Regions from separate parts of the Paenibacillus sp. VMFN-D1 genome, predicted to be linked through region 3. Evidence: predicted binding sites of a transcription regulator. Region 3 holds the regulator's gene; each other region holds the start of a gene.
The links. Region 3 encodes Rex, which represses fermentation and respiration genes when NADH is low (regulators of the CRP and FNR family bind a similar motif). Its sites were predicted from a motif close to TTGTGAAATATTTCACAA; they were not measured.
Positions count from the first base shown of each region.

Region 1: the regulator Rex is predicted to act here: its motif matches at 1,102-1,119, upstream of C7820_RS05635 (nitrate/nitrite transporter).
Region 2: the regulator Rex is predicted to act here: its motif matches at 1,285-1,302, upstream of nadA (quinolinate synthase NadA).
Region 4: the regulator Rex is predicted to act here: its motif matches at 1,443-1,460, upstream of qoxA (cytochrome aa3 quinol oxidase subunit II).

Region 1 is NZ_QRDU01000001.1:1,202,159-1,204,363, reverse strand. Features, by position in the region: gene C7820_RS05635 (nitrate/nitrite transporter) at 1-1,040, opposite strand, end outside; gene C7820_RS05630 (response regulator transcription factor) at 1,201-1,848, opposite strand; gene C7820_RS05625 (sensor histidine kinase) at 1,845-2,205, opposite strand, start outside.
Region 2 is NZ_QRDU01000009.1:16,782-18,986, forward strand. Features, by position in the region: gene nadB (L-aspartate oxidase) at 1-230, opposite strand, end outside; gene nadA (quinolinate synthase NadA) at 270-1,208, opposite strand; gene ftsH (ATP-dependent zinc metalloprotease FtsH) at 1,650-2,205, opposite strand, start outside.
Region 3 is NZ_QRDU01000001.1:654,896-657,100, forward strand. Features, by position in the region: gene dinG (ATP-dependent DNA helicase DinG) at 1-382, shown strand, start outside; gene C7820_RS03190 (redox-sensing transcriptional repressor Rex) at 499-1,185, shown strand; gene C7820_RS03195 (amidohydrolase) at 1,139-2,205, shown strand, end outside.
Region 4 is NZ_QRDU01000006.1:124,684-126,888, forward strand. Features, by position in the region: gene qoxB (cytochrome aa3 quinol oxidase subunit I) at 1-330, opposite strand, end outside; gene qoxA (cytochrome aa3 quinol oxidase subunit II) at 358-1,308, opposite strand; gene C7820_RS29220 (hypothetical protein) at 1,529-1,741, shown strand; gene C7820_RS29225 (HAD family hydrolase) at 1,734-2,205, shown strand, end outside.

The DNA of each region.
Region 1 (2,205 bases), 550 kb from region 3:
ATGAAGGAGAGCATCAGCGGCGGGAAGAACCCGCCAAGGCCGCCCATCATCGACACGATCCCGTTCACGATCCCCGCCTGCTTGTTGAAGTACAGCGGCACCAGTTTAAAAATGATCCCGTTGCCAAGTCCGGCGCCTACCGCGATGGTTAAACATCCCACAGTATAGAGGCCGATCGACGGAGAGAACGCCAAGATGATGGCTGCAATCGTAAGACCGAGGAATACACCCATTAACAGGAACAGCGGCTTAAAACGGTCCGCCAGCCACCCGCCCACTGGCCGCAGGAAGGTCGCCACCACGATGAATCCGGCCGTGCGCATCCCCGCATCCACCTTCGCCAGCTCAAAATTCGAAACCAGGAAGTTGGGAAGGTATACCGTAAACGCAACGAACGAACCGAAGGTGATGAAATAGAACAATGAAAAATACCACAATTTATCGTTTTTATAGACGCCTTTGATCTGCTCCATGAGCGGCGTTCTGACCTTCGTCTCTTTGCGGTCACCTAGGAATACGTTCAGCACCGCAAACGCGAGCAGCAGAATTAAATACAACTGGACGGTACGCGCCCACCCGATTTGCGTAGCAATGACAGGAGCGGCAAAGGTGGTAATGGCTGTACCGACATTGCCCATTCCGTAAATTCCATTAACCAAGCCCAGCTTTTCTTTCGAATAATATTTAGGGAGCGAGGTGACACCGACCGAGAATACGGCTCCTCCGACACCCAAGAACAGGCCGCCGATCACAAGATGCGTAAAGGATGTGGCCGTGCTGATAAAATAAACCGGAAACAGCAGCAGAATAAAGCTTGCGATAAACACGATCCGTGCGCCCAGGACGTTGGCGTAGTATCCCAGCGGCAAACGGAGCACCGAGCCCAGCACCACCGGGATCGCGGTGAGGATCGCCAGCCGGTCCGCCGGGATGGATATGTCCTCCCGAATGAACGGCAGCAATGCGGAAATGATAACCCATACCATAAATCCAAGCACCAAATTCATCGTCTGCAGCGGCAGCTGCGCTTTTTTGATCATTTCAACCACCTTTTCTGAACGTGATGAATGGCTGACTTCATTGATCCCCATGCCTTATTGTACGTGACGATATTCACAAAGATAATAGGGAAGTTCCCTGAATTCGTCAGGGGAACTTCCCTATATCCTGTGGCTGAAACACCCGGTATCCTTAAAAACGCTAGAAATCCAGCAGTTTTTTCTTTAGCGCATACTCCACCAGCTCCGGGCGGCTTTTCAGGTTCAGCTTCTCCATAATTTTGGCCTTATGGGCCTCCACCGTTTTGACGGAGACATACAGCTTCTCCGCAATCTCTTTGTTGCCGTAGCCTTTGGCGATGAGCGGCAAAATCTCGACTTCCCGTGGGGACAGGCTGTTAAACGGATCGTTGTCCGCGCTCTCGCTGTCCTTTTTAATATACTCCCGAACCAGTGACGTGGCCATTTGCGGATGGATGTAGGTTCCTCCCTTATGTACCATCCGGATGGCCGAGACCAGCTCTTCATCAGGCGCGTTTTTGAGCACGTAGCCGGAGGCGCCGTTTTTCAGCACATGGAACAAATAGTCGTCGTCATCGTACATGGTGAGGATCAGTATTTTCGTATTCGGAAAATCATTGCTGATCTTGCCCGTGGCAATCAGGCCGCTCTCTCCCGGAGGCATGCTGAGGTCCATCAGCAGCACGTCCGGTTGATGCTTGGCCACCATGGCGTAAGCCTCCATGCCGTCAGCGGCCGTCGCCACGACTTCCATATCCTCCTGATAGTTCAGAATCATGGAAAAGCCGCTCCGGACCACCGCATGATCATCCGCTATGACAATTTTCATCGTGTATCGGTCTCCCTCTCCCTCTCGTTCTCCTCTGAACACGGAATGCGCAGCTCCACCTTCGTCCCTCCGCCAATGGCCGAATACAGCATAAACTGGCCGCCGACAAGCTCGGCGCGCTCACGCATCCCGTATAAGCCAAGGCCGGTGCCCTTGGCTTCATTCTCATTCATATTGAATCCGGTTCCGTCATCCTTGACGGTCAGCTGCAGGACCCCGTCCTCTTCGCATAACCGGACATGCACCTCGTCGGTACCGGCGTATTTCAGCGCGTTCAGGACGGCTTCCTGGCATACGCGGTAGACCACGGTCTCGATCTCGCTGCCGTAACGGGCCGCGGACAGCTCCGCCGAGAAA
Region 2 (2,205 bases), on a different contig from region 3:
CGGTGATACTGTGGGGAATCATCCTCCGAAATGACCGCGGCAATCCCCCCTTGTGCGTACCGGGTGTTGCTTTCGAGCAGTGCCTTTTTCGTGATCATGATGACGTGCCGGTCCTGGCTTGCCTGAATCGCCGTAAACAGTCCGGCTATGCCCGAGCCGATGACGATAACATCCGTCTTGGTCCGGGGCAAAGTCTGCAGATCAAAGTCAACCAGATATTGTGGAATCATGTGCCTGTTCACCTGTCTTAAGAGAAAGAGTAGCGCATGCTACTGTACTTGTAACATGCGCTCTAAAGAAGTTCTGGCTTTATCTGCAACAACCGGCGGCACGTAGATTTGCGGCTTCATGGTTTCCAGACACTTCACCAGTTTTTTCAGATTGTTCACCTTCATGTTCGGGCATACCAAAAACTTGGTGGCGAAATGAAACTCCTTATCCGGGCTGTCGAGACGAAGCTGGTATCCGGTACCGTCTTCGGTTCCGACGATAAACTGTTTGCTGCTTGATTTTTTGCAGTATTCCAAAATCGCCGTGGTGCTGCCGACGAAATCACCCATGGCTACGACCTCCGGACGGCATTCCGGGTGTACGACAAACTCGGCGTCGGGATATTTGGCTTTCATCTCCACAACGTCTTTTACCGTCAGCATATCATGCGTATTGCAGTACCCTTCCCAAATGATGAGCTTCTTGTCGGTATGCTGCTGCACATAGTGACCCAAATTTTTGTCCGGTACCCAGATGATCTCATCGGAATCGACCGATTGAATCACTTTTACCGCATTGGAAGAGGTACAGCAAATATCCGTTTCCGCCTTGATCTCTGCCGAAGAGTTGATATACGTAACGACTTTGGCGTTAGGATGCTGTGCTTTCAGTTTGCGGAGTCCGTCCACGTTGACCATATCGGCCATTGGACAGCCTGCACGCTCATCCGGAATCAGCACCATTTTGTTCGGAGCCAGAATCTTAGCGCTTTCACCCATAAAATGAACGCCGCAGAAGACGATGACTTCCGCATCGGTTTGAGCCGCTTTCTGGGCAAGCAGGAAGGAATCTCCACGGAAATCCGCTACTTCCTGAATTTCATCCCTTTGATAATAATGCGCCAAAATAATGGCGTTTCTTTCCTTCTTCAGCTTAAGCAGCTTCTCCGTCAGTTCCCGCTTTTGTTCCTGCTTATGCTCCAGTGCCAGAGCTTCCACCAGTAACCCACTCCCTCTGAAATCCCATGATTTTACCCGGTTGATGGCTTCATAACCTCATAACATCATGAATAGTTTGTGAAAATTCTCCCAAAGTTGCCCGTTGCAACCTCGAGACCATCTTGTTTATCAACTAATTTACACAAGGTTCACGATACTGTCAATTGACTAAAATGATCTTTATATGCTATCTAGCCGAAAGAAAACAAAGCTTCCCGCTCGATTCCGTCCGATTAGGCCGCCTCGCTTCTGTTTGGAGCTTGCAGCCGTCCCAATCGCTACTATGCCTCAAAAAAAATTAACTGATGCCACAGAGTTAAGGCGGAACGCTATCGGCTTTAATGCTTGAACACCCCAAATGGCCGCCGCTCTTATTTCCTGGCAAACGACACAAAAAACCCGGGGACGGCTTACCGTCTCCGGGCTGTTGTTGCATTGGGATTAGGATCTGGATTCCGGCGGTGTTCCGCCGTTGCCCGAACCTGGATTCTCATTCGTTCCATCATTGTTATTTGGAATGTCGCCCGGCGTATCCGTGTTGATATCGCTTGGCGGGTCATTCGGCAAGTTGGAAGGAACATCGTTCGGAATTTCTTCCGTTGGCAGGCTGGTATTATCCTTGCCCTGAATGCGTACACGCACGTCACCGACGTTGTCGATGACAGGGGCGCCATGTTCGGAAGAACCTTCATCATTTCCGCTTCCGCCCTCTTTCGGGCCGTCTTCAGAAAGATAACCTTGCTCGATCAGTTCCTTGATCTGTTCAAGCTCGAGCGTCTCCTTCTCAAGCAGCGTGTTCGCGATGAGGTGAACCTCTTTCGAATACTTGGTCAGCAGGTCTCTCGCCCGCTCGTAGCACTCGTTTGTCATGCGCTGCATTTCCTGGTCGATCTCATAAGCGATCGAATCACTGTAGTTCTGCTCGTGACCGAGGTCACGGCCCAGGAATACCTGACCTTGCGAGGACCCGAACTGAAGCGGTCCAAGCTTCTCGCTC
Region 3 (2,205 bases):
GCTTGGAACGAGCAGCTTCTGGGAAGGCGTGGACATCCCGGGTGAAGCGCTGACGTGCCTGGCCATCGTCCGGCTCCCGTTCCAGCCGCCGAACCATCCGCTGGTCGAAGCGAAGAGCGAGCTGCTGCAGCGCCAGAAGAAGAACCCGTTCATGAAGCTGTCGGTCCCGCAGGCCGTCATCCGCTTCAAGCAGGGCTTCGGGCGGCTGGTCCGCACCGCCCATGACCGGGGCATCGTTATCGTATACGATACACGCGTCATCGAATCGTATTACGGGAAATACTTCCTGTACTCGCTGCCTGGACCGAAAATGGAGCATATGCAGACAGACCAGATGGTTCCGCGCATCTCTGAATGGCTTCATCAGGACGGTGTGTCTTAAATGAGTCCATTAGATAGAATGAACTAAAGCGGTTAGAACAGGAAGTTCAATGCAAAACTTTAGTTCAATCTATATAACCAAATAAATATTCAAGCCGTTCAATAGGGGGAACATGCATGAAATCGGAGAAAATATCCGAGGCGGTTGTCCGCAGATTGCCTATATATCTTAGATATCTAAATGAGCTGAACAAACGGGAGGTGGCCACGGTCTCCTCCCAGGAGCTCGGGCAGAAGCTGGATCTCAACCCGGCGCAGATCCGCAAGGATTTGGCGTATTTCGGGGATTTTGGCCGTAAGGGGATAGGGTATGACGTGTCCTATCTCATCGAGAAGATCCGTCAAATTCTGAATTTGGACCAGCAGATCAACGCGGTGCTGGTCGGAGCGGGGAATCTTGGTCAAGCTTTGTCCAACTATAACTTTTACCTGAAGGAAAATATGAAGATCGTGGCCGTGTTTGACGCCAATCCGTCCAAAATCGGCACGCGCATCAACACCTTGACGGTACAGGCTATGGATGAGCTGAAAGAAACGATACAAAGTAAAAATATCCGGATCGGGATTATTACCGTTCCGGATTTCGAAGCGCAAAACGTCGCCGATCAGCTGATCGCGGCCGGGATCGAGGCGATTCTGAATTTTGCACCGACGATTCTGAAGGCACCGGCAAGCATTCGGATACACGCCGCCGATTTTACGACGGATTTGCTCAGCCTCGCTTATTATTTGAACAACGGAAAGGACGACACGGAAGATGACGGACAATTTGAAGAGCTCGAGCAGCCGGAGAAACAATCCTAAATGGGCAATCAAGAACGGCAGCTTTGCCGTTTTGCGGCCGGAGCAGCCTGTACTGCATGGCTGGATGGTCATTGAGGGCGACCGCATCACCTATATCGGTGAAGAGGAGCCGCAGCTGGAGGAGGGCGTACAGGTCGTCGACGGCACGCATTTATTTTTTATGCCGGGCCTGATCAACACCCATGGACATACCGCTATGTCGCTGCTGCGCGGTTACGGAGATGACATGGTGCTCCAGGAATGGCTGCAGGAAAAAATGTGGCCGATGGAAGCGAAATTCACGTCCAGTGACGTCTACTGGGGGACTTCGCTGTCCGTGCTTGAAATGCTGAAGGGCGGCACGACGACGTTCCTCGATATGTACGATCATATGGATCAGGTAGGCAAAGTGGTGACTGAATCCGGCATGCGCGCAGCCCTGACCCGCGGTGTCATCGGTCTGTGCCCGGAGGATGTGCAGCGGCACAAGCTGAACGAAGCCATTCAGTTCGCCAAGGACTGGCACGGGCAGGCAGACGGCCGGATCACAGCGATGATTTCTCCGCATGCCCCGTACACATGCCCTCCTGATTTTATTGAGAAGTTCGTTCAGGCGGCGCATGACCTGGATCTGCCGATGCATACGCATATGTCGGAGACCAAGGCGGAAGTGGAGCAGAATGTACGCGATTATGGAACGCGTCCGGCGATTCATTTGGAGAAGCTCGGCATGTTCTCACGGCCGACGATTCTGGCACACGCGGTCCATTTGACAGATGAGGAAATCGACATTTTGGCGAAGCATCACGTGACGGTATCACACAACCCTGGCAGCAACCTGAAGCTGGCGAGCGGTGTGGCCCGCGTTACCGACATGATGCAGGCAGGCATTACGGTTTCCCTGGGAACCGACAGTGCGGCGAGCAATAACAATTTGGACATGTTTGAAGAAATGCGCCTTGCCGCTTTGATACATAAAGGCGTCTCGGGAGATCCGACGGCGGTTCCCGCCGCGGAAGCGCTGCGTATGGGCACGATCTA
Region 4 (2,205 bases), on a different contig from region 3:
CATCGCCATGAACAGGATCATGATAACGCCGTGCGTTGTAAAGATTTCGTTATAGTGCTGCGCATCCAGAAACTTCATTTCCGGAGCCGCGAGCTGCGTACGCATCAGCAGGGCGTCAACCCCGCCGCGGAACAGCATGATGAGTGCGGACAGGATGTACATGACCCCGATCCGCTTATGGTCAACCGTTGTGAGCCATTCGCGCCACAGATAGCCCCACTTTTTAAAATAGGTCAGGCCGATCAGGATGGCGAGGGAAACGACGACGATACTGACCATGGCAGCATAGATCATCGGCTCACCGGTAACAAAAAATTCGTCCCATTTCATGCAGGTAGGTCTCCTTTCCAGTAGATGTTAGTTTCCATGTTCCATGGACCCCATATCTTCCATATTGCTCATATCCGAATGATCCATCGTTTCCGAGCCGGAATCTTTGTCACTGCTGCCGCTGCCGTGATGTCCTTCGGACATATCCATTTCAGGCGGCGGGTTGAACCCGAGGTGCGTGGAAGAGAAGGATTCCCGTCCAACGTAGGAGGTTTTCAGCAGCGCGTTAAATTTGTCCTCAGTCAATTTAGGCGCGGTTTTCTTCACGTCGTCGACCCATTTGCTGAAGTCTCCGGCGCTCATGGACTGTACCTCAAACTCCATCTGTGCATAGCCTTTACCGGAGAAGTTGGAGTTACGTCCCATGAAGGAACCCGGTGTGTCGGCCAGCAGGTGAAGCGTGTTGACCATGTCGCTCATGGCGTACTTCTGTCCGCCAAGCTGCGGCACCCAGAAGCTCGTAATCGGTCCGTAAGAATACAGGCGGAACTCGATCGGGCGGTTTGTAGGAATATTCACATAGTTCACCGTTTCAACGCCTTCTTCAGGGTAACTGAAGTGCCATTTCCAGTTGGACGATGCGGCATAGATAACAAGCGGCTTCTGATCCTCGTAACCGGCAGGAACACTTTCCACCGCACTGGTCGTTTTGACCGTGACAACCGATAGAATGGCCACAATGATAACCGGAATCGCAATCCAGGTGAACTCGAGCCATTTGTTACCTTCTATATGAGGCGGGATATAATCGTCACTGGTTTTGCTTGCCCGGTATTTGGTCAGCATGATGATGTACAAGATGTAAACAACAATCAGGACGAAAGCCATCATCAGGATGGAGAAAATAATCGTGCTGGATTGCGTTTTTGCCTGCGGACCTTTCGGATCTAGTACGATGAGTGACGACGAGTCGCATCCGCTAAGCAGCAACATGATGGATACAAATAAACCAAAAAATAACCATCTTTTTTTCTTCACAGTGAGCTCCTTTCTAGCGTTACATGTAGCTGAATTGGTCTAAAAATAATGAACCTTATAGCCATAGCTTAGTAATCCGGGGGAACGAAAACAAATGCAACAAAAGTAATAAATGTAAATCATTTACAGATATTCTGTGAACATCTTCACATGATTTTTAAAAAAACCTCAAATTGTGCGAAAAATCACTGTAATCGCTGAAAATCGGGGATTTTCATTTTTGTTCAAAATTGCACAAGGCTTTGTCAATGTTGCCAGTTTCGTCACAATTGAAAGGGCTTATCATAAGCCGTTAACCGGATTTTTTCCTGCTGAAACAGCGGCTGAGGAGTCCCAAAAGCCCGCTGTATGGTACAATATGAGGGCTAATGCGGGCAGCAGCCAGCATGCGATCGTGGACAGGCAGTTGGGGGGAGAAAAAGAAAATGGGTAAACAAAGAGCGGTATTTTTTGACGTGGACGATACGCTGTATGACCATTTGGAACCGCTGAGGCAGGCGCTCGATCGCTTGATATCGCCGCCGGACGGCTTTCCTTATGAACAAGTATACCACCGGTTCCGGCACTACAGCGACTTGCTGTCGGCCCGGCATGGACATGTGAATGATCCGGCGAATGCGGGGGATCTGGAGGACATGCGCGAGCAGCGGATTCAGCTGGCCCTTGCGGAGTTCGGCATCGACGTGGACCGGGAGCAGGCGGCTGCGATTCAGGCGGCCTATTTGGAAGGGCAGTTCGACATTCGCCTGTTTCCCGGGGCGCAGGAGCTGATCCGGGAGCTGCAGGAGCGGGGCGATGTGGTCGGCGTGATCACCAATGGCCCGAAGGAACATCAAATGAACAAAGTCCGTGCGCTCGGACTGGACAAGCTTGTGGGCTTGGACCGGGTATTCGTAT